One region of the Pseudomonas sp. X10 genome, then DNA from elsewhere that is predicted to be linked to it. Evidence: riboswitches for the same ligand, from Rfam matches in the RefSeq annotation. Region 1 holds a riboswitch; each other region holds the start of a gene.
What was found. A riboswitch is a leader RNA that binds a small molecule or an ion and turns the genes downstream of it on or off. The one in region 1 is predicted to bind cobalamin.

Region 1 (9,564 bases):
GTCTGCACGTACTGGAACAGGTCGCAGCCACCGGTGGGCGTCAAGCCGACACTGTCCAACAGCTTGGCCAGGCGCCGGCTGGCATCGGCGCAGCGCCCCATTTGGTAGAGGTGGGCAAATTCGTTGCGCAAGCAGGCCTGACCAAGCACCCGTGTCGGCCCGCTGACGGTCCAAGGCCCAAGCAGTTCGGCCAGGTGCTGCAACAGTTGCGGCTCGGCGATCACGAAGCCCAGGCGGACCCCGGCCAGGCCGAAGAACTTGCCGAACGAACGCAACACGACCAAGCCCGGCCGGTCGGCCAACGCGACAACACTTTGCTGCGGGGTATTGTCTATGAACGCTTCATCGACCAGCAGCCAACCGTCGCGCGACGCCAGCCGGCCATGCCAGTCGAGCAAGCGCTCCTCGGGCACCACACGTCCGGTTGGGTTGTTGGGATTGACCACGACCAGCACATCAAGGCTGTCGAGACAATGCTCGACCTGATCCTCGCTCAGTTCCTGCACCCGATGGCCAGCGCGACGCCAGGCTTCGGCGTGCTCGGCATAGCACGGCGAGAGCACGCCGACCACACCGCTGCGGCGCAGTTGTGGCAAGGCCTGGATCGCCGCCTGGGACCCCGCCACCGGCAGTACGTGGCTGACCCCATAATAATCCCGGGCGGCCTGCTCCAACCCGTCGTCGACCTCCGGCAAGCGTGCCCAGGCCTGCTCCGGGATAGGCGGGATAGTGTATGGCCAGGGCGCGATGCCACTGGACAGGTCCACCCAGCGCTCCCGTGGGATTCCGTACTGCTGCACTGCCCGCGCCAAGCGGCCGCCATGTTCAAGCATACAAATGCGCTCCCAAGCAGATCAGCAACAGCCACAACCACACACCCTTGCGCACCAGCTGCCAGCCGCGCTCGATGGCATCGGCATCGGCCATCGGGCCTTCGCCCAGGCGCGCACGCTCATGCAGTTCGCCGTGGTAGACCGCCGGCCCACCCAGTTCGACGCCCAGGGCTCCGGCACCGGCCGCCATCGCCGGTCCGGCATTGGGGCTGTCCCAGAGCGGGGCCTGACGGCGCCAGCAGCCCAGGGCTTGACGCGTCTTGCCCAGTACCGCATAGGTCAGGGCCACCAGCCTCGCTGGAATATAGTTGAGGGCATCATCGATGCGCGCCGCCGCCCAGCCGAAGCGCTCGAAGCGCTCGTTGCGGTAACCCCACATGGCATCCAGGGTATTGCTCAGACGATAGAGCACCACGCCAGGGGCACCAGCCACGACGAACCAGAACAACGCGGCGAACACCGCATCGCTGCCATTCTCCAACACCGACTCGGTGGCGGCCCGGGCCACGGCGGGTTCGTCCAACTCGCGGGTTTCCCGACTGACCAAAAAGCCCACGCGCCGCCGCGCTTCGTCGAGGTCGCCCCGGCGCAAAGCCTCGGCCACCGGCAAGACATGCTCGCCGAGGCTGCGCATGCCCAGGGCGCAGTACAAAGCCAATATCTCCACCAGCCAGCCAATGCCAGGCAGCCAGGACAGGATCAGGATGACCAGGGTCAGCGGCACCACGGCCAGGAACCAGGCGCTGACGCCATGGCTGCGCCAGCCTCGGCCACCGGCATTAAGGCGCTGCTCCAGACGCGAGGCCATGCGCCCAAAGGCCACCAGCGGATGATGACGCTGCGGCTCGCCCAGCAACGCGTCCAGGGCGACACCGGCCACGGTCAGCAAAGCCACGCTCATTGCCCATTCCCCCACTGGTTTTCAAACAGCATCCCACTCAAGGGCCGCTCCTCGGCCCAACCTTCCAGCACCAGCATCGGTGCCGGGTAGAAGGCCTTGACCGGGCCAAGGCAAAGCACCGCCAGCGGCTTGGCTCCGGTCGGCATGTGCAGCAATTCGGCCAGGGCCTTGGGCTCGAACAGCGATACCCAGCCCATGCCCAGGCCTTCGGCACGGGCGGCCAGCCACAGGTTCTGGATGGCGCAGGACAGCGACGCCAGGTCCATTTCCGGTAAGGTCCGCCGCCCAAAGACGTGCGCCTCACGCTGGTCCATCAAGGCCGCCACCAACACCTCGGCGCAGTCGCCGATGCCTTCGACCTTGAGCTTCATGAATTCATCGGAACGCTCGCCCAGCGCCTCGGCGGTGCGCACCCGCTCTTCCTCCACCAGCGCCTGGACCTGCTGGCGCAAGCCCCGGTCAGTGATACGGATGAAGCGCCAAGGCTGCATCAGGCCGACGCTGGGCGCCTGGTGCGCGGCGGCCAGCAGGCGGGCGAGCAGCTCAGGCGCTACCTCACCCCCGGCAAAGTGACGCATGTCACGGCGTTCGCCGATGACCCGGTAGATCGCCGCACGTTCGGCGTCGCTGAAAGCCAGTTCACTCATGGTCGCAACAACGCTGCCGCCGCCTTCGGGTTGGAGGGGAAATAGAAATGCACGTAAGAGGCCGTCAGACGGCCACAGCGGTAGACCGCCTCGGCGCCGCGCCCGCCGTTGGGGCTCTGGCCACGGGCAATGGGCTCCAGCACAGTGCTGGTCAACGAATGGTGGTAGGTGTGCCCGCGCAGGGTGCCTTCGGGCAACTCCACGGCCTGCAGGGCCAATGCCGCGAGGCGCTTTTGCATCACCGCCTCGCCCGGTAGCAGCCCGAGCAATTCGGCACGTTCGCCCGCCACGTCGGTCAAGGCATCCAGCAGGTAAAGCATGCCGCCGCACTCGGCGAGCACAGGCTTGCCCGCCCCATGGTGCGCACGGATCGCTTGCACCATCGGCACGTTGGCCGCAAGCGCGTGATGGTGCAGCTCCGGGTAACCGCCCGGCAGATAGAGGCTGTCGACCTCGGGCAGGCGCTCATCATGCAATGGAGAAAAGTAGGCCAGTTCGGCACCCATGGCCTGGAGCAGGTCGAGGTTAGCGCCATAGGTGAAGGCAAAGGCTTCATCGCGCGCTACGCCGATACGCAGGCCCGCCAACAGCGGTTCGGGCCTCACGCTGTTCGGCTCGGCAAAGGCCACAGCCGGGGGCAGCGCGGCATCGCAACTGGCGCCCAAGGCTTGGGCCGCGGCATCCAGGCGCAGGTCCAGGTCGTTCAGCTCGCTGGCCTGGACCAGCCCCAAGTGCCGGCTCGGCAACTCGATGCCGCTTTCCCGCGACAACCCACCGTACCAGCGCAACCCTTCGGTCAGGCTGCCTTCGAGCAACTGCGCGTGACGCAGGGTGCCGACCCGGTTGGCCAGCACCCCGGCGAACGGCAGGTCCGCCTGATAGCGCGCCAGGCCCAGGGCCAGGGCTCCGAAGGTCTGGGCCATGGCCGTGCCGTCGATCACCGCCAGCACCGGCACACCGAAATGACGGGCCAGGTCGGCGCTCGAAGGAGTGCCATCGAACAGGCCCATGACACCTTCGATCAGAATCAGATCGGCTTCGCCAGCCGCCTCCCAGAGCAGCCGACGGCTCTCCTGCTCACCGATCATCCACATGTCCAACTGGTACACCGGCGCGCCACTGGCACGCTCCAGGATCATCGGGTCGAGAAAATCAGGCCCGCACTTGAACACCCGGACCTTGCGCCCGAGGTTGCGGTGCAGGCGGGCCAGGGCGGCGGTGACCGTGGTCTTGCCCTGGCCGGAAGCCGGTGCAGCGATCAGCACCGCCGGACAATGCCGGGTTTGGCTCATAGTTCGACGCCCTTCTGCGCACGGATGCCCGCCTGGAAAGCATGCTTGACCACCCCCATCTCGGTGACGGTATCAGCCAGGTCGATCATTTCGGGCTTGGCCGCGCGACCGGTGACGATCACATGCTGCATCGGCGGGCGCGCCTGTAGGTCCGCGAGCACTTGGTCAAGGTCGAGGTAACCGTGCTTGAGAGCAATATTCAGTTCATCGAGCACCACGAACTGGATGGACGGGTCCTGCAACATTTGCCGCGAAACCGCCCAGGCGGCCTCGGCTGCGGCGATGTCGCGCTGGCGGTCCTGGGTTTCCCAGGTGAAGCCTTCGCCCATCACGTGGTAGCGCACCTGCTCGGGAAAGCGCCGGAAGAACAACTCCTCGCCCGTGCTGTTGCGCCCCTTGATGAACTGCACCACACCACACTGCATACCGTGGCCCAAGGCCCGCGCAAGCATACCGAAGGCCGAACTGCTCTTGCCCTTGCCGTTGCCGGTCAGCACCAGCAACAAGCCGCATTCGTTGGGGGCATTGGCGATACGCTCGTCGATTATCGCCTTCTTGCGCTGCATGCGTGCCAGGTGACGCTCGTCCCGCTCGGTGGATTCGCTCATCGAAGTTCTCCGCAAACTGTCGGGGCACCGGCAACGCGGCGCACGCTGGCGGGCACCAGGCGACGACAGATGAATAGGCAGGCTCACGGACAACGCGCAGGGCTGCGGCATCGCCGCAGTGCACCGCGCACCACCCTCCGTGATGCCGTTGGCTGTAACAGGCCGGTCTCCGGGCTTGCGAGCAGGCCTAGGCCCAGGGCCTCGCGCCTTCCCGGGTGCGGACACCCAGTGGCCTTGCGCGGCCTTGACTCACTTACCGTTGCGGGGGCAGCGCCGGATTCGCGCGTTGTCCGCGCCCACCGGCTTCCCAGTTTCACCCTGCCGAACTAGTGGCAGAGCACCTGAAACACGCCGCGAAGGTTAGAGGGTTGCATCAGGAGCGTCAATCGAACCGGGGCCAATATGGCCCGGACCAATGGCCGGTTTCCCCTCTTGTACCTGCCTGCCCGCAATGATATCAAGTAGCCATCAGTTGAGCTCGATCACCATGATAAGGAGAGCGCAGCATGCAAGGCTTGATCATCAACAACCCGCGCCTGGAATTCCTGCGGCCTGCCCTGGAACGCTGGTTCGACTGCATCGAACGCTTCAACCAAGTCCATGGTGACAACGAAGCCCCCTACTGGTACGGATCAGCGACCAATCTCGGACTGTTCTCGGCCGCAGCCTGGCAGGCCGAACTGGCCGCCCTGCAACAGTACCCGAGCAAGAAACACCGCGATGAAGGCGAGCGCGAAGGCCGTTGCGACCTGTCGATCGCCAGCCGGGAAGAGGCCTTGTACCTGCAAGCCAGCCAACGTTGGCCACGCATTGCCCACCTCGACCTGACAGCCGCGTTGCAAGAAGTGGCCGCCAGCGCCAGGCAGGTCGCCTATCCCAGTCAGCTCAAAGCCGGAGTCCTGTTCGTCAGCCCATGGAAGGCCGGCCAGCACGCCAGCCCCGAAGAACTGCAGGACCTGGTCGACGACCTGCAGAAACACACCGCCTGCGCTATCGCCTGGTACTTTCCCTATGCCTACCGCAAATTGCACAACGAGCTGGGGCAGTACCATCCTGGCGTGGCGTTGTTGATGAAACAGGCTTGATCCAAACCAACAGCACCTCTGAGGCAAGCCGGGCAGCGATCAGGAAAATCGACGCAGCCAACCGGCACCACCCCATCGTCAGCAAACGCTGGCTCCTACCAGTCCTGCGACGCCCCTGGAGTCAGGGATTGCGCGCCAGATGCGCCGGCGGGAGGACTCGCTTGGCTTGCAGATAGGCCTTGTGCCAGTAGCTGTTGGACAGGTAGTCCAGACGCACCGTGCCGCCCGTGGAGGGCGCATGGACAAAGCGCCCCTCGCCCACATAGATACCGGCATGGCTGACCTGCGAGCCGCCATTGGTGGCGAAGAACACCAGGTCGCCGGACTGCAGGGCATTGATATCGACATTCGGCGCGCGCATGCCGATCATCTCGCGCGTAGAGCGCGGCAGGCTGATGCCGGCAGCGTCACGGTAGACATAGCCGATCAGGCCGCTGCAATCGAAACCGGAATCCGGTGTGTTGCCTCCCCAGCGGTACGGCGTGCCGACCAGGCCGATCGCCCTGAACAGCACGTCTTCGGCGACCGGAGAGAAAGAGGGTTGGCTCGGGATAGCCACCGGCTGTACCACCGGTGGCGGCGTCGGGGTATGGCTGGAGCAAGCTGCGAGCAGTGCCGCCAGGGAAAGGAGTGCGAAACGCGCCATCATCGCCATGGTCAGAACTTCCTGTCTGATGCCGGTCGGCCGCAGCCGAAAAGAGTTGAGAATTTAGATTAGACGCTTTCTGTAAATACGCACGGCGGCGAGCTTTTCAGCTACGCCGCCGTCGGGGTGCCGCCATCGGGCTCAGTTGCGCGCGACAGTGTTCGCTGTCGGCGCCATGGCCAGTGCGCGCTTGGCTTCCAGGAACGTCTTGCTCCAGTAGCTATTACTGAGATTGTCGATACGCACACCACCGCTGCGGCGGCTGCTGGAGTGGATGAACTGGTTGTCGCCCAAGTAGATGCCTGCATGGCTGACGCGGCCACGACCGTTGGTGCTGAAGAACAGCAGATCACCCGGCTTGAGCTTGTTGCGGGCTACTTGAGGGGCATCGACGTTGATCATCTCGCGGGTCGAGCGTGGCAGCTTCAGGCCGGCTTCCTCGCGGAACAGGTAACCGATGAAACCGCTGCAGTCAAAGCCGGACTTCTCCGAGGTACCGCCGAAGCGGTAGCGAGTACCGATCAGCGACATGCCGCGCTCCAGAATGCTGTCAGCCAGGGCCGGCAACTCGTAGGGCTTGCTGTCCTTGGAAAATGCGTCTGGCGTTTCTTCGCTGGCCGCCTCTTCCTCGTCGAATACCGACGAAGCCGCTGGCTTGGCGTTGACCGCAGCCTGGGCGGCGACCTGTTGCGGCTCCTGGGGCTGGGAAGCCGGGCCGTGGGTCGCGCAGCCAAAAAGCAGGGTCACGAGTGCGAGGGGCACGAGGGGTGCGAAGCGATTGAGCATGGGCACGACCGTGTCTGAAGTCCTTTGGAAGGGGGAAACTATGCCTTCTATCGGGTCGATTTGCAAATTCAATCGAAAAAAATGTGACTTTTCTGTTTTAGCGTCTGGACCGCCCTGTTCCGGGGGTTACCAGCCCAGGGTTTCCTTGAGGAAGGGGATGGTGAGCTTGCGCTGGGCCTGCAGGGAAGCCTGGTCGAGACGCTCGAGCAGGTCGAACAACGCGCTCATGCTGCGAGTGCCGCGAGTGAGGATGAAATGACCGACTTCATCGGTCAGATGCAGGCCGCGGCGTGACGCGCGCAGCTGCAAGGCGCGCAGCTTGTCTTCATCCGACAGGCCACGCATCTGGAAGATCAAGGCCAGGGTCAGGCGCGACTTGAGGTCCGGCAGCTTGATCGGCAGCTCGCGCGGCGAACTGGAGGCGGCGATCAGCAGGCGGCGGCCACTGTCGCGCAGGCGGTTGAAGAGGTGAAACATGGCCTCTTCCCAATCAGGCTTGCCAGCGATCACGTGTAGGTCGTCCAGGCATACCAGTTCGTACTGCTCCAAGTAGTCGAGCAACTCGATGCCACGGTCGAGCAATTGCGCCAGCGGCAGGTAGACCGCTGGCTCGCCCGCTTGCTGGAAGCGCTGGCAGGCAGCCTGCAGCAGGTGGGTACGGCCGACGCCCTGCTTGCCCCAGAGATAGATGAGGCTTTCGGTCCAGCCGGCGTCGGCCTCGCAAAGCCGCTCGACGTAGCCCAAGGCCGCGGCATTGGCGCCCGGATAATAGTTGATGAAGGTGGCGTCATCGCGCAGACGCACACCCAGGGGCAACTGGATCGGTTTCATGCTGGGCTGGGCGGTCGCGAACAACCACAGGGGGCCTTTAGTGAACAGTGTGCAAAGTCTATACCCGCAACGTCGGACACACAATCAGCGAGGCAAGGAGCGCAAGTAAAATCAAAGGCTTGCGCGCTTGCCGAACACCACTACAGGTCCGGGTCCACTTCCCCGCCGTACATATCGGACTCTTTATAGAGGTCATGGACGTGCCGCAGCAAGACCATGATCACCGCTGCGACCGGCAGAGCCAGCAGCACACCGGTGAAGCCGAACAACTCGCCCCCGGCCAGGATGGCGAAGATCACCGCCACCGGGTGCAGGCCGATGCGGTCGCCCACCAGCAACGGCGTCAGCACCATACCTTCCAGGGCCTGACCAACCAGGAACACCGCGACAATGCCAAGCATCGGGTAGAGGTCGCCACCGAACTGAAACAGCCCAGCGATGATTGCCGCGCCAATACCGATGATGAACCCCATGTAGGGCACGATGGCCGCCAAGCCGGCGAGCACGCCGATCAGCAGACCCAGCTCGAGCCCCACCAGCATCAGCCCGGCAGCGTAGATGACGCCCAATGCGAGCATGACCAGCAACTGCCCCCGCACGAACGCCCCCAACACTTCATGGCATTCACCGGCCAATTGCATCACCTGCGGCTCACGCTGGCGCGGCAGCAGGCTGCGCAGCTTGGCCATCATCAGGTCCCAATCACGCAGCAGGTAGAAACCAACCACGGGGATCAGCACCAGGTTGGCCAACCACCCGATCAACGCCAGGCTGGATGCGGTGGCCTGGGACAGCACGATACCGACGATATCTGTGGTCTGGCCCATGTGCGCGCCAATGGCTTCCTTGATCTTGTCGAACTTCCAGAAGCCATCGGCCAGTCCCAAACGTCCCTGCACCCAGGGCAAGGCCACATGCTGCAGCCAGTCGAGCATCTGCGGCGTCAGTTCGTACAAGCGCAGCAGCTGCTTGGCCAGCATCGGGATGAGGACCAGCAGCAAGGCCAGGAAGATGAGCGTGAACAGGGTGAACACCACCACAACACCCCAGGTGCGCGACAACCCCATGCGTTCCAGGCGGTCGACCAACGGGTCGGCCAGGTAGGCCAGCAAAATACCAACCAGGAACGGCGAGAGAATGCCATGCAGGAAATACAACAGGACGGCGATCAGTAGGGCTATGCCCAGCCACGCCCAGCGGCGCATGTCGGTCATCGAGAGCGCTCCTTACCAACGAAACCGCAGGCCATCGAACGGCTGGGCTGTCACCTGCCCCCCCTCCTCCTGCTCCTGCGCCGGATCGGCCGTCGCGGCGGGGGCAGCTTGCTCCGCTGGCAGCTCTTGGAGTTTCGCCAGGCCCAGTTGCGCACGTAGCTGCTCACGGTTGCCGGTGACCTGGTAGGTCAAGGTGTCGCCGTCGACCTGACGCAGGCGCGGGCCATAAGGTTCCAGGACACGGCCAAGCTCGGCATAGCGCTGTAGATTCACGCCCAGTACCTGGACCTGCAGATCACTGCTGGCGCCCGGACGGGTGACGAAACGCGGCGCCAGGCGGGTGCTCACCGCAAGCATCACCGCGTCGGCCAAAGCCGCCTGGTCGTCGCCTTCGGCCGTGCCTTGCTCACGCTGGTCGCCCAGCCACAGTTGCCATTTGCCCTGCCACTTGCCATCGGCCTCGTTGGCGTGCACCGCCAACAGGGCATCGGCGCCATAGCGCTCGGAAGCCTCACGCAGCGCCGCCGGCTCCTTGTTCTGTAACTGCTCGGCATCGGCCACCAGTTGCTCCTGCAGGTCGGCCAGCGGCAGGCGCAACGGCAAACCCCGGTGCTGGGCGGCACGACGAAGTGGCTCGGCGCTGCTCTGACCATCGCCGACCAGGCTGTTGCCTTCGACACTGTCGTTCAACCACCACCCAAGGACCGATGGGCGGTTGCTG
Region 2 (9,564 bases), 1.2 Mb from region 1:
CAGGGAGGCTTGGTCGTAGCGGCCGTGGGCGTTGTCTTCCAGGGACAGTTCGAGCAGGCCGATCACCGCGTTCATGGGCGTGCGGATTTCATGGCTCATGGTGGCCAGAAAGGTGCTTTTCGCCTGGTTGGCCTGCTCGGCGTCGTCCTTGGCCTGGCGCAACTGCTCCAGCAGACCCCGGGACAGCGCCAACTGTGCCTGGAGCGCCTGTTGCGCCTCGGTGCGTTGATGGATCAGCTTGCGCAGGTAACCGTTCCAGAAGATCACGCCGAGAATCAGCAGTGCTGATAGCCCGAGGATCTTCAATACCAACGAGCGGTAGTTGCGCCAGGGGCTGTCACTGATCACGGCATTGACCCGCCAGCGGTTGATCAGTTGGTCCATTTCTTCTGGAGGGATGCTCAACAGGGCCTTGTTGAGGATGGCCTGCAGTTGTGGTTTGTCGCTAGCCGTGGCAAAGGCCGCGGTAGCCGGTTCGTCGCCATAGAGCGAAGCTACCTGCAATTGCTCCTTGAATAGACGGCTGATGAAGTAGGTCGCGTTGATCATCGAGCTCAGCGCCACGTCGGCTTTATCCTGAGTCACGGCTTCCATGAGCTGCAACGGGTTGTCCACTTCGACCAGGCGCAGGTCTGGGTACTGTTCCAGCAGGCGGGCCTTGAGCGGGTAGCTACGGATGATGGCCAGGCGCTTGCCAGCGAGTTGGGCGGGGGAGTCCAGTGTCTGTGTGGCGCGTGTCACCAGCACCCGAGGGCTGACCAGGTAGGGGCGGGTGTAGAGCAGGCGTTCTTCGCGCTCCTGGCCATATCCCAGGGCACCGACCACATCAGCCTTGCCTTCGCTCACCTGCTCGATCATGGCCTGGACCGAGTCGCTCTGCAGGATCTGGAAGCGCAAACCGGTCCGCAGGCTGATCTGCTCCAGGACATCGGCGGTGATGCCTCGCAGTTTCTGCTGCTCATCGTTGAAGGTCAGGGGGGCCAGCGAAGGCGTGATCATCACCCGCACCAGCGGGTGTTGCTCGGCCCAGCGTCGTTCCTCATCGGTCAGGGCGGCCAAGCTGCGTTCCAGGAGGATGCTGGTGTTGCCGCTGGACCAGCGGCGCAGGATGTTCAGGCGCTCATTGTCGCTGATTTGCTCCAGGGCCAGGTCGACCAGGCGGCGCAGCCGTGGGTTATTGCGGCTGATGGCAAAGGCGAAGGTTTCCCGCGGCACTTGTACGAAATGATTGATCTTGACCCGGCCACGGAAGTTCTTGCCGATCAGGAAGTCGCTGCTGATGGCATCGCCCAGGTAAGCGTCGGCCTGGCCGAGGGCGACCGCCGACAGGCCGGCCAGGGTCGAGTGGCAGAGGATCAGTTGGGCGCCAGGATACAGTCGGCGGACGGTTTCGCTTGGCAGGTAGTGGTCGACCATGATCAGCCGCATGCCAGTCAGATCGTTGCTGCGCAAGATATTGTGCTGTGCGGTGACGATCACGGGCTGATCGTCGGCATAGGACTGGCTGAGCGTCAGTTGGGCATCTGCGGCTTCGAAGCCATTGGAGCTGCCCAGCAGGTCGATGCGCCCCTCATGCAGCGCCGCGATGGCTTGCTGGCGACTGGCAAAGCGCCGTACCTGTATGGGGATATCCAGCAGCTCGCTGATCAGCCCGGCGTAGTCTGCGCTCAATCCCTCGTAGTCCGCCTGGCTGGTATTGATGTCGAACGGGGGATAGTCGGGCTTCGAAACGCCCAGCAGCAGCGTCTGCCTGCTTTTCAGCCATCGGCGGTCGTCGGCCGGCAACTGCAAGGGCGGCGTGGCGCTGAGTGAGCGCGCCAGCAACTGTCGTAGCTCGGCGTCTTGCCCGCCTTGGGCCAACGACCCCATCAGGCTGACGAACAGCAGCAGGAGCAGGGCGGGCGCTTTCATCGACGGGTCAGATCACATTGTTGCGTTTGGCCAGGTCCACCAGTTCCACCAGGGATTCGGTCTTGAGTTTTTCCATGATCCTGCCCTTGTAGGTACTGATGGTCTTGGCGCTCAGCTTCATGGTCTGGCCAATGGATTTGTTGCTCTCTCCGCCGCTCAAGCGCCGCAGCACTTCCATTTCGCGGTTGGACAGGCTGGCCAGGCGCGCGGCTTCGCTGTCTAACGTATTACGGCTGACCGTCATGTCTGGAAAGGTCGAATAGCCCTTGACCATGGCCTTGGCGGCGAACATCAGTGCTTCGAGGTCCTCGTCTTTGTGCACGAACGCGGAAATCTTCGCTTCCATGCAGCGGCGCACGTAGAGGTCGGTGGGCTGCCCTGTCAGGACCATGATGCGTGGCGGGTGATCGAAAAGCTTCAGCCGGCGGATGACTTCCATGCCGTCCAGGCTGGGCAGTCCGATATCGAGGATGACGATGTCCGGGGCCAGTTTCCGGGCCAGTTGCACTGCCTCTGTACCATCACCGGTTTCTCCCACGACGATGAATCGTTCGCGTTCAAGGAGCACGCGTACAGCAAGGCGAATCGTGGGGTGATCGTCGACCAACAGGACTGTGGTCTTAGTCATTAGGAGAACTCCTTTTCGGAATGTGGTCCGTTTCCTGTATTACTCAGGAACAGTTCGGCGCTGGATGAGCGGGCGGCGCGCGAACAATACGTCGAATCCTGGCGTTTTAGTACAGGGAGTATAGGGGTGTTGAAAAAACAAGGACGGCCTGTTGAAAAGGCCTACAGGCATGGCTGTCTTTGAGGAGGGTGTTGCTGCTATGAGCGAGGGAACGGCGAGTATACGCAGGCTCAGGCCGCTGATGGGCCTGTGAGCGTGGTGCTTACAGGCGCAGTATCAGGGGCTTGCCCAGGTCAGGTGTTCGAACGCATGCCGTGGCAACCTTCATGAGCCTTGAGAATACGTTCGGTGGATGCTGGATTGCGCGCCAGGGCCGCACCGACGCGGGCCGGACGAGCGACCAGGGTGCCTGCGCAGTTCGGGCAATGCCCTTTGAACTGGCTGTCATTGCAAGCGCGGCAGAAGGTGCACTCGAACGAGCAGATCAGGACATCCGGGCTGTCTCCCGGCAGATCGGTGCCACAGCATTCACAGTTAGGGCGTAGCTCAAGCATGGCGGGGGCCTCGGGTGGAGAGGGACTGTCGAGTCTGCAACTGCCAGGGCTGGGCTGGCAAGCTCGCCTGCTCAGGGCCGATAGAGGTGGGCATGGCCAGCGCGGTACAGCGCCGACTCGGCGAAGGGCGCATCGCCCAGCACATGGCCGACCAGAATCAGCGCGGTGCGGCGAAAGCCCTTTTCCCGGGCGCGTTCGACGATGTCCTGCAGGGTGCCCTGTACCCAGTCCTGATCCGGCCAGGTGGCACGATGGATCACGGCGATCGGGCAGTCGGTACCGTAATGGGGCAGTAGGTCCGCAACGATCTTGTCCAGGTGCTTGACCCCCAGGTGGATGGCCAGGGTGCAGCGGTGGCGTGCGAGGTCGGCCAACTGTTCGCCAGCCGGCATCGGCGAGCTATCGCCATAACGCGTGAGGATCACGGTCTGCGCCACGTCGGGTAGGGTCAGCTCGCAGCCGAGCAGGGCCGCGCTGGCGGCCGTGGCAGTAACGCCGGGGATGATCTGGTAGTCGATGTCGAGCTCGCGCAAGTGGCGGATCTGCTCGCCGATGGCGCCATACAGGCTCGGGTCGCCACTGTGGACACGGGCGACGTCCAAGCCTTTTGCATGGGCGTCACGGATGGCTGCGATGATTTGTTCCAGGTGCAGTTCGGCACTGTTGATCACGGTCCGGGCCGTATGGCCCTCGAGCACGGCGGCCGGGACCAGCGAGCCAGCATAGATGATCACCGGGCATTGGCGGATCAGGCGTTGGCCTTTGACCGTGATCAGCTCCGGGTCGCCGGGGCCTGCGCCGATGAAATAGACCGTCATGGGGAATCCTTGCTGGGTAAAACGGCGATTATCCGTCAAACCCGGTGCCGCAGGCCAATGCCAGGGTCGCCTGGCCCTGTACGCGGCGAGGAACCTGCAAGATGGCATGGCCTTCATGGCGGGTGGCCATGGCCAGCGCCGCGCTTTCGGCGACGCCCCAGCAACCGCTGTGTCGCCAGGCCGTGGTGGAGCGGTGGCTCAACCGCGCTTCGAAGTGGGCCAGTTGCGCGGCGCTGAAGAATACCAGGGGCAGGCCGAGTTCATCGGCCAGTTGCCGTAACCCGACCTCATCCGACTTCAGGTCGATACTGGCCAGGCCCTTGAGCGCTGCCAGGGGCAAGCCATGGGTGTCAAGGGCCTGATGGAGCAGGTCGCCCAGCTCGCTGGCCGGGCAACCACGGCGGCAGCCGATGCCAGCGTACAGGGCCGGGCTGCAGCCTGCTGTGCGCATCAGGCGTGGTTGCCACGCCGGTACAGCCAGGCGGTGATCAGGCCGAGGGCTACCCAGAAGGCCGCGTTGGTCAGCCAGGAGGCGATCACGAACTGCTTGCCGAGGGCCTCGGGAGCCAGGCTTTCATGCACCTCGGGCTGCGGGGCGCCGATCAGGTGGGGCACGACCAACAGCGCTGCGCCAAGTACCTTGAACAGCCAGTGATGGGCAAACACCAGCAGTGCTAGGCCCACGGCCGTGGCGGCGGCGGTAGCGATCCACCAGCCCTGGCGCTGGCCTAGGTCGGCAGCAGCGGTGCCTGGCAGCTCCGGCGGCAAGCCCAAGGTCGGCGCCAGGCAGAACACGGCGAAGCCCGCCAGGCCCCAGAGCGCGCCAGTGGTGACCCGGCCTGGTTCGCGCAGGCTATAGAGGGCGGCGAGGATCAGGGCGAAGCCGACCGCGACCACCAGGTTGCCACCGGTGGTGGAAAGCAGGCGCTGCCAGCCATCTTCCGGCGCCCAGACCTCGTCGTCGTGCTCATGGGCGGCAACGGCTTCGCCGCCATGCTCGTGGTGCTCGCCGGCGGGGGCCGCGCTTTCATAGGTTTCCGCCTGGAGGATCAGTGGAGTGACCCAAAGGCTCTGCAACAGGGTCAGTAACAGGGCGGCGAGTAGTCCGCTGAAGCCGGCGGTACGGGCAATGCGCTTGATCATGCGGGCGTACTCAGTGGCAAGGGAAGGCGGCGCTGTGGCGGGTGTCGTGAGCGGCATTGTGCACCGCGTCGATGTGCGAGAAACCGGCGAAGTAGATCAGGCACAGGCCCAGCAGGCTGGCACCGGCGGCGATCAGTACACGCTGGCTGAGGCTGGCGGGGGTGGCGACGCTGTGCTTGGCGGTCGTGATGGGCATGACGCTTTCCTCTTGCTTGTTTAGGGGCAACAGGCAAGCGCGACGAAACCCCGGACGCGGCCCGCCGGGGTTTGCGACAACGCCCGCCCACCGCGGGGTGTTCAATCGACGACAGGCCGGTCTCCGGGCTGACGAGGACAGGGCAGTGGACGCACTGTCAGAGGCGTCACCTTCCCATGCCATACGACGGGCGCAGTGGTCTTGACGCTTTTCTCGCTTACCGTTGCGGGGGCAGCACCGGCTTTGTCCGGCCCGGTCAGGGCCTGCGACGCACCGGTTTCCCGTTTCACCCCCGAAGGGGCACCTGAACGCAGGTTGCTAGCAAATCACGGGGCCGTTTCCCCGTCAATCACAGGCAGCGGTTGACCGCCTGCAGGGCACTGCGTAGCCTAGCCGCTTCGAGGTTCTTCGCAATGGCATCCGTGCCAGGCGAAGCTAAGACGGGAACGCGGTGAAGCCGCGGCTGCCCCCGCAACTGTAAGCACTGAAAGGAACGACACAGCCACTGCGCCGAGGCGCGGGAAGGCGTCGTCCGACCCGGCCGAGGCCGGCAAGGTGCAAGCCAGGAGACCTGCCTCGTTCCGATTTCGACTTTCAACCGGGCGGGGTGATCCGGTGGCGAACGCGCCCAGGCCTTGTCCGGCTGGCGGTCCTCGTCCTGCATGCCCGCCATCCTGCCAAGGGCATCGACATGAAAACACTGGCCAAGCTCCCCGTCACCATCGTTACCGGCTTCCTCGGCTCGGGCAAGACCACCTTGCTCCGGCACATGCTCGACAACGCCCAAGGGCGGCGCATTGCCGTCATCGTCAATGAGTTCGGCGAGCTGGGCATCGACGGTGAGATCCTCAAGCAGTGCAGCATCGGCTGTACCGAGGAAGAGGCCAGCGGCCGCGTCTACGAACTGGCCAATGGCTGCCTGTGCTGCACCGTGCAGGAAGAGTTCTTCCCGGTGATGCGCGAGCTGGTCGCACGCCGTGGCGACCTGGACCACATCCTTATCGAGACCAGCGGCCTGGCCCTGCCCAAGCCGTTGGTGCAAGCCTTCCAATGGCCGGAAATCCGCAACGCCTGCACCGTCGACGCGGTGATCACCGTGGTCGACAGCCCGGCCGTGGCCGCGGGCACCTTCGCTGCCTACCCCGAGCAGGTCGATGCCCAGCGCAAGCTCGACCCCAACCTTGACCATGAGTCGCCCCTGCACGAGCTGTTCGCCGACCAGTTGGCCAGCGCTGACCTGGTGGTGTTGAACAAGGCCGATCTGATCGCCGCCGACGGTCTTGCCAAGGTGCGCGCCGAAGTGCTCGAAGAGCTGCCGCCGGCAGTCAAGGTGATCGAAGCGAGCAGCGGCCGCCTGCCGTTGGAGGTCCTGTTGGGCGTGGGCGCCGAGTCAGAGGCGCACATCGATGGCCGCCGTACCCACCATGACAGCCATCACGACGGTGATGACCACGACGACCACGATCACGATGCCTTCGATTCGATCTCCATCGACCTGCCGGAAGCTGACGAAAGTCTGCTGCTCGATGCCCTGACCCAACTGGTGGTCGAATTCGGCATTCTGCGCGCCAAGGGTTTCGCCGCCATACCGGGTAAACCGATGCGCCTGCTGATCCAGGGCGTGGGCACGCGTTTCGACAAGCACTTCGACCGCGCCTGGCGCGCCGACGAGCCACGCGTCACGCGCCTGGTGCTGATTGGCCAGGAGCTAGACGCGGCGCAATTGGAAGCGCGCCTGCGCCAGGCCCTGGGCGCCTGATCCATGCACCTGCTGCGGACCCAGCCCGGCGGTTTCGTGCCGGACGACAGCATCGCCGACCTCGGCCAGACCCCCGCCGACCTGGTGATCCTCTGCAGCGGCGATTCGCACTTGGCGCTGCTGGCCGAAACTGCCCAGCAGTTGCCGGACGATTACCCCAGCCTGCGCCTGGCCAACCCGATGCAGGTGCAGAACCATGCCTCGGTCGACCTTTATGTCGATCAGGTATTGCGCCACGCCAAGGTCATCCTGGTGTCGCTGCACGGCGGCGTCGGCTACTGGCGCTATGGCGTCGAGCAATTGGTCGCCCTGGCCGAGCAGGGCATACAGCTGATCTTGGTACCTGGTGACGATCGTCCGGACCCTGAACTGATGAGTCTGGGCAGCGTGTCGGATGAGCAGGCCGAGCGGCTCTGGCACTTCCTGCGCCAGGGTGGCAAGGGCAATGCCCTGAACCTGTTCAATTGCCTGGCCAGCCAGTGGCTGGGGCGTGACTATTCCTGGGATGAGCCGGTACAACTGCCGCGCACCGCCGTCTACCACCCGCAAAAGGGCAATGCTTGCCTAGCGGACTGGTACGGCCAGTGGCATCCCGAGCGACCGGTGGCGCCGCTGCTGTTCTACCGCTCGCACCTGCAGGCCGCCAATACCGCTTTTATCGACGCCTTCTGCGAGCGCTTGCAGGCGGCCGGGCTCAACCCGTTGCCGATCGCGGTGGCCAGCCTCAAGGAAAGCGCCTGCCTGGCCCAGGTCGAGGATTGGTTGGACGAGGTTGGTGCCGAGGTGATCCTCAACACCACCGGTTTTGCCCTGTCCAGTCCGGAGCAGCCCAATCTGCGGCCGTTTCGCCGGGATATCCCGGTGCTGCAGGCCATCTGTGCCCAGGATAACCAGCCGGGCTGGGAAGCCAGCGAGCAAGGTCTGGGCGCCCGTGACCTGGCCATGCATATTGCTCTGCCGGAGCTGGACGGGCGGATCATCACCCGGCCGATCAGCTTCAAGGACCTGGCCTGGCGCAGCGAGCGCAGCCAGTCGGACGTGGTCTGCTATCGCCCGCATCGGGAACGTATGGATTTCGTCGCCGAGCTGGCGCGGTGTTGGGTCGAGCTGGCGCGTCTGCCCAACGCGCAGAAACGCGTGGCCCTGGTACTGGCCAACTACCCGACCCGTGACGGACGTATCGGCAATGGCGTAGGCCTGGACACGCCGGGCGCCGCGCTGAACATCCTCAAGGCCCTGCGTGCCGAGGGCTACCCAGTGGCCCAACTGCCTGACAGCGGTACCGCGCTGATCCACGACCTGCTCGGCGGCGTGACCAATGACTTGGACAACCTCGATCAGCGCCCCTGTGCCCAGAGCATGAGCTTGGCCGATTACCAGGCGGCCTTCGCCGCGCTGCCGCTGGCCAACCAGCAGGCCGTGCTGGAGCGCTGGGGCGCGCCGCAGCAGGACCCGATGTTCCGTAGCGGGCGGATGATGATCGCCGGCCTGCGCTTGGGCCTGACCTTCGTCGGCATCCAGCCGGCCCGTGGCTACCAGTTGGACCCCAGCTCGGTCTACCACGACCCGGACCTGGTGCCACCCCATGGTTACCTGGCCTTCTACTTCTGGCTGCGCCACGGCTATGCCGCCGATGCGCTGATCCATGTCGGCAAGCATGGCAACCTCGAATGGCTGCCCGGCAAGGGCGTCGGGCTCAGCGAACAGTGCTGGCCGGATGCGTTGCTCGGGCCGTTACCCAATATCTACCCCTTCATCGTCAACGACCCGGGCGAGGGCGCCCAGGCCAAGCGGCGCACCCAGGCGGTGATCATCGACCACCTCATGCCGCCGCTGACCCGCGCCGAGACCTACGGCCCGCTGCGTCATCTGGAACGCCTGGCCGATGAGTACTACGAAGCCCAGTTACTCGATCCGCGTCGTGCCCGCGAGCTGCAGCGCGACATCCTCGAACTGGTGAAGGCCAACCACATTGACCGCGAACTGCAGCTCGAAGGTGCGCTGGACGACGCGGCCATCTGGTTACCGCGCCTGGACACTTACCTATGCGACCTCAAGGAGTCGCAGATTCGTGACGGCCTGCATGTGTTCGGCCAGTCGCCCGAAGGGCGCCTGCGCCTGGACACCCTGCTGGCCTTGTTGCGGGTGGAGCGGGGCGATGGCCGGGGGGGCAACGCCAGCTTGATCCGGGCCATGGCCAAGGCGTTCGGCCTGGGCTTCGACCCACTCGACTGCGACCTCGGCCAGCCCTGGAACGGCCCGCGTCCAACCCTGCTGCAAGGCGTCAGCGACGAGCCCTGGCGCACCCACGGCGATACCCGCGAACGCTTGGAGCTGCATGCCGTGCGCTTGATCGAGGCCTGCCTGGAGGACCGTGCGGTCCTGCCGGAGGGCAGCGCCTGGCAGCCGGTACAGGCGGTGCTGCAGGCTTTGGTCGCCGAGGTCGCCCCCAGCCTGGATGCTTGCGGCCAGGCGGAGATCCAAGGCTTGCTGGCTGCCCTGCAAGGGCGCTTCGTGCCCGCCGGGCCTAGCGGAGCGCCCAGTCGTGGTCGTCT
Region 3 (9,564 bases), 2.4 Mb from region 1:
CTGCACAAGCTGAAGGCCAATGACTCGCCCCGCACCTACCTGATCGAGTCACCGATCACCGAAACCGACATTCTATTGATGGCCCTGCAGTTGGCGAATCTGCGTATGCGCCGCGGACGTTCGCAGACCTCTCCAAAGACGGTGTCCAGCCACCTGCAGGCGCCGCTGGGCGATTACGAGCATGAGGTTTTTGCCCTTCTCCACCTTGATAGCCGCCCTCAAGGCAGCTCTGAAGCACAACGCCGCTGCATTGATCCAAGTGCACAACCATCCCTCAGGGGGCCCGAAAGCCAGGCGGACCGCAACCTGCTCCACAAGCGAAAGGAGGCACTGTACCTAGTCGGGGTGCGGACGCTGGGCCACATCATCGTAGGTCGCGAAGGCTGCCTATCGTTGGCAGAACAGGGTCACCTGTGAGGAGAAAATGAAGATGACGCTATTACGGGTCTTGGCTGCCGTGTTTATGTTCGTTGGCATTCTCGCTGGCTGCCTGGCGCTCTTGCTGTTGGTGATTTTACTGGTGCGCTTTCCGCCACTACTGATCGCCGCGCTGCTGGCATGCTGGATTCTTTGCCTACTGCTGAAAGTGTTCCGGACATCAGAGGCAACACCGACAAAGCCACCACCTCCTTGCAGTGACCATTCCACGTAAGCAGCCAGGTCAGCTGCGGCTGAGACGTTCCACCAGACGCTCCACCATCTCCAGCACCAGCGTCCGATCATCCGCCGTCAGGATAGATAGTAAGTTCTGCAGGCGGCGCGCCTGATCCTCCGGGCGCGAGCTACCTTCGGTCAGTAGGTCAGCTGTCTCGCAGCCGAAAACCGAAGCGAGTTCAACCAGACGCTCCACGTTTGGCATAACGACCCCGCGCTCGATACGTGATACGGCTTCACTACCGATCCCCAATCGCTCAGCGACCTGTTCCTGACTCAACTTACAACGCATTCGTTGGCGCGCAATCGCTTGGCCCACAACCTCAGCCAACTGCTTCGAATCGGTTTTTGACATGCCGTCCTCCAGAGCAACCTGAATGGTTGGCCATCAACCTGTTGACATGAAGGACCTCGCGAGCCGATACTCAACCCTAAAGGTTGATATTCGACCTTCTCGCCAATTCAAATCCCAAGCAGGGAGCACAAAGCAGCATGATCGTCGTAACTGGTCTGAATGAAGCGCAGATTGAAGGTCTCGTGAGAGGCAAATCGTCCTTCGAGGTAGTCGGCCTCAGAGGAAATTTCATGGAAGGGATCAAGCTGGTAGAAACCAAGATAGAGGCCCTCGGCATGAAGTGCCGAGTCAGGACAGATGTTAAAGGATCCCTGATCCAAGGCGGAGCCCTAGGAGCAGTCTTTAGCGTGGTATCTACACCCGCCACATTGGCCCTTGCCACATTGACCGCAGCAGCGGGGGTTGGCCATACGCTCGCAACTTACGACCCGGACTATGAAATCGTAAAAGATTACGTCAATAAAAAACTCAAAGTAGCCTATAAAAAACGGGCAAACAAAAAATAAATAAACCTTCTCAAATCATCGCAGACAAAGCACATGAAAGCCAAATCAAGCATACTGAAAACAGCAGGCTTATTACCACTATTATTCTCGCTTAATGCTCAAGCGGATGTTGACTATGGGTATCTATATCCAAGCACGCTACCCAACGAAAAATCAATGAATGATTTACCTTATGCAATTCCCTGCGCAGAAGCCAAAAATCAGTATGGCGCTAAATTCTATCGCTGCACTTGGTACACCCTACCTAGAAATATTACCAGGTGGGACGCTCAACAACAGCGTAACATTAGCTTCAGTAATCAGATAAGCGGCGCATGCCAGCGTGGCACCTGTCGTGCGTCCAATGGCTCGGGCGCCTATGGCATGTACGGACAAGACCTCAGCTTTACCCTGTCCATTTACTACTACATATATGAAAGCAAAGATGGCTACCCGATTGCCTATCGCATGGATGGTGGTCCCCACAAAAAAGGGAAAGAAGTTACCTACGCGCAAGCACGAACAACACTGCAAGAATTTTTACTCGACCACGGCATCAGTTCAACGACTGTAAAAGACACTGTCGGAGCGTATAGCCTTGACGCGCAAATTGGGATTAGCTCTTCCAGTGATGTTACCCCTCGGACTGAAGAAAACGTCATGACAAAACCCACAAAAAATATCGAAGTAAAGGAAGCATGGTGCAACCCACGTGCGGACGACGAGTGCACTATCAACGGAAATAAAGTAACTAAGGCGGAGCTTAAGCACTACCTCCCAGAGGTTTATGAACTGGAAGTTCTAAACGCTGGCGGATATTGCGAACATCCGATCTGCTATGACAAGAACGACAAACCTGTCGGCATTCACTAATATGCAAGGGCACGGAAACATTCCGTGCCCTTTTATTTTTTGTGCAGTCAGTGACAACCCCACACACGTGAAACATCCACTATCACACATCCAGCTGTTGGTATTAGCCCATGGCAACCCTTCCATGAAGGATAACCTGGAACTCCCCCTGAAAAAATCTGAGCAAATGACCACTGTTTCCTAAACCGTGAGACATAAGAAATCCAGTCACCATTAAGCGACTGGAATTTCTGAAGTTAATTGACTGGGACGAAGTAACTCAAACACTCGCCCTTTGCACATGCAGCAGCAAACGAGCGGCGCCGATCATGAGCTTGGCCGGCATATATAAATGGATGTGCCCATATACCTATCACATGGATGTGCTGTCTGCGTGTGCTTGGCGATATCGCAACCCGGCTCCTCCAAGGGTGCGCAATACCCTGTAGGAACCATCTCGTCGGTGATGTTGAATCAAACGGTTCCGGCTACTCACGCCATCTAACAAGCGAGCAATCTGCAGCGGGTTACCAACGCAAGTTCGACCACGTAACAGCAATCTTGGTCAGGCGATCTGCCACACGGCGTTGGCGATGTCAGCGATCACTTCCACCTGCGGGAAGTACACGGCATCGCGCTGAGCCATGCCCTGGACGATCGACGGAGCCTGAGCCTAGACCTGAACCTGTATCGCACCACCGACACCGGCAAGGCCCTCTTCGGACGCATCGACAACACCACCTGGAGCGTCATTTCGCGCTACAGCCAGGGTCCGCATACCTTCAGCCTCGGCTGGCAGCAGGTGGATGGCAATACACCGTTCGACTATGTCACCCGTGGCGCGATCTTCATCGGCAACGCCGTGCAGTTGTCCGACTTCAACGCCCCCAACGAAAAGTCCTGGCAGGCCCGCTACGATCTACCCTTAACAGAATACGTTTCATCAGGAGCAACCTTCACGAGCGAAGTTAGCAACAGGAATGTATTATTTTGTTACGAATTGGGAAGCCGGTGAAAGCCCGGTGCGGTCGCGCCACTGTAATCGATACCCGAGAGCCAGACCCCAGTTTTGTCGACAACCACAACATCCTGACCGAACGCGTCATTCTCCAGGAGCCTCGCATGGCCACTACCGTTGCCACTACCCCGATAGCGACTTGTCGCTGCCCTCGCTGCCACTGAGCGAAATCCTGCCCTGGGCGATTTTCGCTGGCCTGCTACTGCTGCTGGCCATCTATTTCGTCGGCGCAGAACAAGGTGCCACCTCACTGATCTCGGGTGCCTATGTGCATGAGTTCGTGCACGACGGCCGCCACATGCTGGGCTTTCCCTGCCACTGACCGAGGAACGCGACATGATTGGTAATCTCCTGCTGCGCGGCATGCTAGCCGGGCTGTTGGCGGGCATCCTCGCCTTTGGTTTCGCCAAGGTGTTCGGTGAGCCCTCTGTCGACCAGGCCATCGCCTTCGAAGAAACCATGACGCACAGCCATGATCACGGCGATGGCGCCGCTGACGAAGAAGAAGAGTTGGTCAGCCGGGAAGTGCAGAGCACCATCGGGTTGTTCACAGGCATGGTGGTCTACAGCGTGTCCATCGGCGGCATTTTCGCGTTGGTGTTCGCCTTCGCCATGGGTCGCATGGGAAGCCTGAGGATCGGCCCCCGTGGGCTGGCGGCTATTCTTGCCGTGCTGGCATTCATCAGCGTGATCCTGGTGCCCGCCCTGAAGTATCCAGCCAACCCGCCGGCGGTCGGTGATCCCGAAACCATCGGGCAGCGCACCAAGCTGTTCTTCCTGATGCTGGTAGTGTCGATCGCTGCGTTGGTGGTAGCGGTCAACCTGTTCCGCAAGCTGCTAGCCCGCAGCGGCGGCTGGACTGCAGCGGTCATGGCCATCGTGCTTTACACCGTGATCATGTCGGTAGCTGGCAAACTGTTCCCGACCATCAACGAGGTACCGAAAGAGTTCTCCGCCTCGTTGCTGTGGAACTTCCGTATCGCCTCGCTCGGCATCCACGTAGTGCTGTGGACCGTCCTCGGCCTGGTGTTCGGCTGGCTGGCCCAAGGCCCAGTCCTGTCGCCCCGGAGCCGGCATAACGCCAGGCTGCAGTCCTGACGGACCAGCTAACCAGGAAAAACCAGGACGCCTGATGGAAACATCAGGCGTCTTTTCCATTCAGGGTTTACCCCTGATCAGGCTCCAACACGGCAATATGCTTCAGGGGATACCGAAGCAGCAGCCGATGAAACATCAAAGAGGACCGCGAGGGTGAGCACTCAAACCGCGCCAAACTCGGCGAGGTTGCAATATTGTCCTTTGAAATACAGCAGGGGCTGCGTAGCAGCAGCTTCCTGCAGGTCCAACGCTTTCACTTCACCAATGACGATCAGGTGATCGCCCGCTACGTGCTCAGCGTGGATTTCGCAATCGAGCCAATGCAGGCTACCGGCAATGATCGGATTCCCCAGCGGCGATTCCCGCCATTCGACCCCACACCACTTGTCCGTGCCTCGCCGAGCGAACTGGTTGGAAATGCTGACCTGTTCACCCGACAGGATGTTGACCGCGAATCGACCTGCCTGACGAATTTTAGGGTAGCTAGCCGAACTGGACATTACGCTGAATGACACCAGCGGCGGGCTCATCGACACGCTATAGAACGACTGGCAGGTGAAGCCAATCGATTCGTCGTCCATGTGCGAGGTAATTACCGTGATGCCAGAGGCGTAGTGCCCAAGCGCTTCGCGGAAGCTCGACGGCTCGATAGCAGTACTAGGGAATGACATAGTAGATCCTGGGTATAAGGTACTGCTCGAACGTGCTGGAGACGGCCCGAGTCAGCCCGAGTATTCGGGCTGACCTCAAGCTGAGCCTGCGTTTACCACCTTCGAGTCAGGCTCAGCACTAGTTCGAGAGCTCTCTGCGGACAATTTCCGCGCCTGCACTCAGGGCACTGAGCTTGCCTCTTGTCACGCTACGTGGCAGCGGAGCCATGCCGCAGTTGGTGCACGGGTAGAGCTTGTCGGCGTCGACGAACTGAAGGGCCTTGCGCAGGGTATTGGTCACTTCCTCGGGGGTTTCGATGGCGTGGTTGGCCACGTCGATGGCGCCCACCATCACTTTTTTGCCGCGGATCAGCTCGATCAGGTCCATCGGCACGTGGGAGTTATGGCACTCCAGCGAGACGATATCGATGCTCGATTTCTGCAGCTTGGGGAAGGCTTCTTCATATTGCCGCCATTCCGAGCCCAGGGTCTTTTTCCAGTCGGTATTGGCTTTGATGCCGTAGCCATAGCAGATGTGCACGGCGGTTTCACACTTGAGGCCTTCAATGGCCCGTTCCAGGGTGGCGACGCCCCACTCGTTCACCTCGTCGAAGAAGACGTTGAAGGCGGGTTCATCGAACTGGATGATGTCCACGCCGGCAGCCTCGAGCTCCCGGGCTTCCTGGTTGAGGATCTTGGCGAATTGCCTTCTGCTTCGCTTAACAGCATCGGCGTCCCGGATTTCTGATTTCGCGGCTCAATGGCTGGCCCATCGGTTTCCCCTGTCAACGCTTCACCCTGCACCTCGCGGTGCAACATGCATGACTCGGGGTCTGGTTGATTCGCCATTTCTTACCAGTATCGAACTTTCATCGACTATCCTCCGCCAGCTTTAACTGGCGCACTAAGCGTCCGGCGAACTCACCTTCCGAACTCCAGCATTAAGGGCGATGGTGTCCACGTATTTTTAAGCGGACGCGATCACCCTTATCGCCAGGATTTCCATGCGCCAACGAAGCTCTTATCCGAAACCGTTCAAAGGCCAAGTCGTTCAGGAATGCCTGCAACCTGGCGCAACGGTTTCCAGTGGCGCCATCCGCCACGGCATCAATGCCAACGTCATCCGCAAATGGCTGCCGCTTTATCGAGATCAGCCCGCAGCGGCTTCGCTACCGGCGTTCGTCCCACTAAAAGCCGCACCTAAACGACCAGCCGAAGCGTCAGTGACCATCGAGTTGCCGATGGCTGGGCAAGTGATCACGGTGAAATAGCCAACCTCAGATCCCGAGGGCTGCGCGCAATTTATTCGGGCTGTCGCTCAATGATCCGCATCGATGCGATCTGGCTGGCCACCGAGCCGATGGACATGCGCGCCGGCACCGAAACGGCATTGGCCCGAGTGATCGCGGTGTTCGGTGCGGCGAAGCCGCACTGCGCTTATCTGTTCGCCAATCGCCGAGCTAGCCGGATGAAAGTGCTGGTGCACGATGGCGTGGGTGTTTGGCTTGCAACGCGTCGACTGAACCAAGGCAAGTTTCACTGGCCAGGCATTCGCCATGGTTGCGAGGTCGAACTCGACAGCGACCAACTCCAGGCGTTGGTACTCGGCCTACCGTGGCAGCGCGTTGGCGCAGGCGGTGTGATTACTGTGCTGTAAACGCCGGCCATTTGGCCGGTCTACTTGTCGTCGTCCCGCGTCTGCTCTGGCACAATCGGTGGCATGACTTTCTCGCCTAACCTCGACCAGATGACCCCGGAACAGCTTCGTGCCTTGGCGGCACAGGCGTTGCAGTTGCAGTCTCAAGTCGAGGCGATGAGCAAGAAGATTCAGAACGATGAAACCATCATCGAGAGCTCACTTACGAAATTGCTCTACTCAAACGCCACAAGTTTGCCAAGCGCAGCGAGCAAATCAGCCCGGCGCAAAGCAGCTTGCTGGATGACCTGCTCGATACCGACCTTGAAGCTATCGAGGCCGAGCTGAAACAGCTCCTTCCGGTTCCGCCACAAGCCGAGCCACGGCAATCCCCGAAACGTTCGCCATTGCCGCCGCAGTTCCCGCGCACGGTGCTTCGCCACGAGCCTGAAAATACCCAGTGCGCCTGCGGCTGCCAGCTTCAACGCATCGGCGAAGACGTCAGCGAGAAGCTGGATTACACGCCGGGCGTGTTTACCGTCGAGCAACATGTGCGAGGCAAATGGGCCTGTCGCCAGTGCGAAACCCTGATCCAGGCACCGGTGCCAGCCCAGGTGATCGACAAAGGTATCCCAACCGCAGGTTTGTTGGCTCACGTGATGGTGGCCAAGTTTTCCGATCACTTGCCGCTATACCGGCAGGAGAAGATTTTTGGCCGAGCCGGGCTGCCAATTGCCCGCTCGACCTTGGCGCAGTGGGTCGGACAAACCGGCGTTCGACTTCAGCCGCTGGTCGATGCACTGCGTGAAGCCGTGCTGAACCAGGGCGTGATCCACGCCGATGAAACACCGGTGCAAATGCTTGCGCCAGGTGAGAAGAAAACCCATCGGGCCTATGTCTGGGCCTACAGCACGACCCCGTTTTCGGCGCTCAAAGCGGTGGTTTACGACTTCAGCCCAAGCCGTGCTGGCGAACATGCGCGCAACTTCCTGGGCGACTGGAACGGCAAGCTGGTCTGCGACGACTTCGCTGGCTACAAAGCCGGATTTGAGCAAGGCATCACTGAAATCGGCTGCATGGCTCACGCCCGTCGCAAGTTTTTCGATCTGCACGTGGCGAACAAAAGTCAGCTGGCCGAACAAGCGCTGCACTCAATCAGCGGCTTGTATGAGGTTGAACGCCAGGCGCGGGACATGAGCGATGAAGACCGCTGGCGAATACGGCAGGAAATGGCGGTGCCGATAAGCAAAACACTGCATGACTGGATGCTGGCTCAGCGAGACCTGGTGCCCAACGGATCAGCCACGGCCAAAGCGCTCGATTACAGCCTGAAACGCTGGGTGACGCTGACGCGCTACCTGGACGATGGGGCTGTGCCCATCGACAACAATCAGATCGAGAACCTAATACGTCCGTGGGCACTCGGTCGCTCGAACTGGTTATTTGCAGGCTCGTTACGCAGCGGCAAACGTGCGGCTGCAATCATGAGTTTGATTCAGTCTGCGCGGCTCAATGGGTATGATCCGTACGCGTACTTGAAGGATGTTCTCACGCGCCTGCCAACGCAGCGGGCAAGCGAGGTTGCTGAGCTGCTGCCACATCAGTGGCTACCCGTTTCGCTCAGGAGAACTGATATGGACACGAACTTAATCCTTTAGGTGCATATTCATCAAGGCGTCAATGTAGGGTGCCTTATGCGCGAGATATTCGGCGATTCCTCCCCGGTTGTTAGCTTCGAGCCGCAGCTTCAAATCCTGGTACTGCTTGCGGATAGTGCTGTCTTCTCTCAACAGGTCGCGGAAACGTAACATCCGTGCAATCTGTCCATGACCAGCAACGCACACGTGTACTTTATGAGTTCTCACCCCATTAGCATCGCGACGATAAAAGTGATGTCCGGCGGAAAGATCTGTTCCCCGCACATAGCCCAATGTACGCATGAACTCGCTACGAGCCACCTCATTTTTATGCTCTGACACCACAACCAAGATGTCGATTTCCGGTTTGGCAGAAAGCCCTGGAACGGCGGTGCTACCAACATGATGAGTTCCGATAAGCTCAGCACCGAAGCCCTCCGCTATTCGTCGGATTTCGGCGGTAAAAAATAGCGGCCACTCGGGGTTGTATGGAGAGATTTCACTGGTGAGGGCCATCAGCTGTCCTTGCGTCATAGTCGAAGAGGCAGAAGATTAACCTCGGTTCAAAAATTTTGAAATTTCTCTGCCACAGCTTTGTTAGGAGACGGGGCTCGGAAGCCCCGACTGATTGTGATTTCGAGGACGCGTCTTGGCCGGACGCTTACGATCTTCCTTTGCTCGGGCAGATTGAGGCTCGGCCAACCAAGCCTAGTAGCCGCTGGGGTGCACCTTGAGGGTTTGGCAAAGGCGACGCACTGGGTAATCCGTCGAGTGCTTCTTGATGAAGGTGTACTTCAGCCGCACTCCTTGGCAAAGTACGCGGCGGCCTTCTTTAAGATGTCTCGCTCTTCCGTCACGCGCTTGAGTTCAGCGCGTAGTTTGCGCAGTTCGGCCTGCTGATCATCGTCTTGCTGACGCTGCTCTTCGGGCTTGCTGTAGACCTTGATCCAGGCGTAAAGGCTGTGCACGGACATGCCCAGACGCTGGGCGACATCGGCGACAGGTTTGCCTTTTTCGGTCACTTGCTTGACCGCTTCGATCTTGAATTCTTCGGGGTAACGCTGACGACTCATAGCACCTCCTATTTGGGCCTCATTATGAGGCTTGGAGGTGTCTACGAAACCAGGGGCGATTCACTGCATCCTCATCACCCGAGTCATTCACCTTCGATAGAGCCCT

Region 2: it holds a riboswitch for cobalamin, as region 1 does, so the genes downstream of both, cobW (cobalamin biosynthesis protein CobW) here and cobO (cob(I)yrinic acid a,c-diamide adenosyltransferase) in region 1, are expected to answer to the same signal.
Region 3: it holds a riboswitch for cobalamin, as region 1 does, so the genes downstream of both, ACYU03_RS21800 (CbtB domain-containing protein) here and cobO (cob(I)yrinic acid a,c-diamide adenosyltransferase) in region 1, are expected to answer to the same signal.

What each region holds. Positions count from the first base shown of each region.
Region 1 covers NZ_CM142677.1:1,440,589-1,450,152, reverse strand. Annotated here, with positions in the region: gene cobD (threonine-phosphate decarboxylase CobD) at 1-833, opposite strand, end outside; gene cbiB (adenosylcobinamide-phosphate synthase CbiB) at 826-1,734, opposite strand; gene bluB (5,6-dimethylbenzimidazole synthase) at 1,731-2,381, opposite strand; gene ACYU03_RS06740 (cobyrinate a,c-diamide synthase) at 2,378-3,673, opposite strand; gene cobO (cob(I)yrinic acid a,c-diamide adenosyltransferase) at 3,670-4,281, opposite strand; cobalamin riboswitch at 4,425-4,641, opposite strand; gene ACYU03_RS06730 (hypothetical protein) at 4,788-5,366, shown strand; gene ACYU03_RS06725 (C40 family peptidase) at 5,488-6,021, opposite strand; gene ACYU03_RS06720 (C40 family peptidase) at 6,154-6,798, opposite strand; gene hda (DnaA regulatory inactivator Hda) at 6,925-7,629, opposite strand; gene ACYU03_RS06710 (AI-2E family transporter) at 7,770-8,843, opposite strand; gene ACYU03_RS06705 (DUF2066 domain-containing protein) at 8,856-9,564, opposite strand, start outside.
Region 2 covers NZ_CM142677.1:2,611,607-2,621,170, forward strand. Annotated here, with positions in the region: gene ACYU03_RS11955 (transporter substrate-binding domain-containing protein) at 1-1,911, opposite strand, end outside; gene ACYU03_RS11960 (response regulator) at 1,919-2,539, opposite strand; gene ACYU03_RS11965 (DUF1272 domain-containing protein) at 2,833-3,093, opposite strand; gene cobM (precorrin-4 C(11)-methyltransferase) at 3,165-3,911, opposite strand; gene ACYU03_RS11975 (cobalamin biosynthesis protein) at 3,940-4,362, opposite strand; gene ACYU03_RS11980 (CbtA family protein) at 4,362-5,054, opposite strand; gene ACYU03_RS11985 (CbtB domain-containing protein) at 5,065-5,250, opposite strand; cobalamin riboswitch at 5,348-5,574, opposite strand; cobalamin riboswitch at 5,635-5,843, shown strand; gene cobW (cobalamin biosynthesis protein CobW) at 5,942-7,009, shown strand; gene cobN (cobaltochelatase subunit CobN) at 7,013-9,564, shown strand, end outside.
Region 3 covers NZ_CM142677.1:4,761,017-4,770,580, forward strand. Annotated here, with positions in the region: gene ACYU03_RS21770 (JAB domain-containing protein) at 1-417, shown strand, start outside; gene ACYU03_RS21775 (hypothetical protein) at 431-652, shown strand; gene ACYU03_RS21780 (helix-turn-helix domain-containing protein) at 662-1,009, opposite strand; gene ACYU03_RS21785 (hypothetical protein) at 1,147-1,515, shown strand; gene ACYU03_RS21790 (hypothetical protein) at 1,549-2,367, shown strand; partial or broken gene ACYU03_RS21795 (OprD family outer membrane porin) at 2,975-3,310, shown strand; cobalamin riboswitch at 3,295-3,432, shown strand; gene ACYU03_RS21800 (CbtB domain-containing protein) at 3,504-3,686, shown strand; gene ACYU03_RS21805 (CbtA family protein) at 3,683-4,462, shown strand; gene ACYU03_RS21810 (flavin reductase family protein) at 4,624-5,133, opposite strand; gene ACYU03_RS21815 (uroporphyrinogen decarboxylase/cobalamine-independent methonine synthase family protein) at 5,252-5,854, opposite strand; gene ACYU03_RS21820 (transposase) at 6,117-6,383, shown strand; gene tnpB (IS66 family insertion sequence element accessory protein TnpB) at 6,434-6,769, shown strand; partial or broken gene tnpC (IS66 family transposase) at 6,833-8,406, shown strand; gene ACYU03_RS21835 (GrpB family protein) at 8,395-8,901, opposite strand; partial or broken gene ACYU03_RS21840 (transposase) at 9,097-9,458, opposite strand.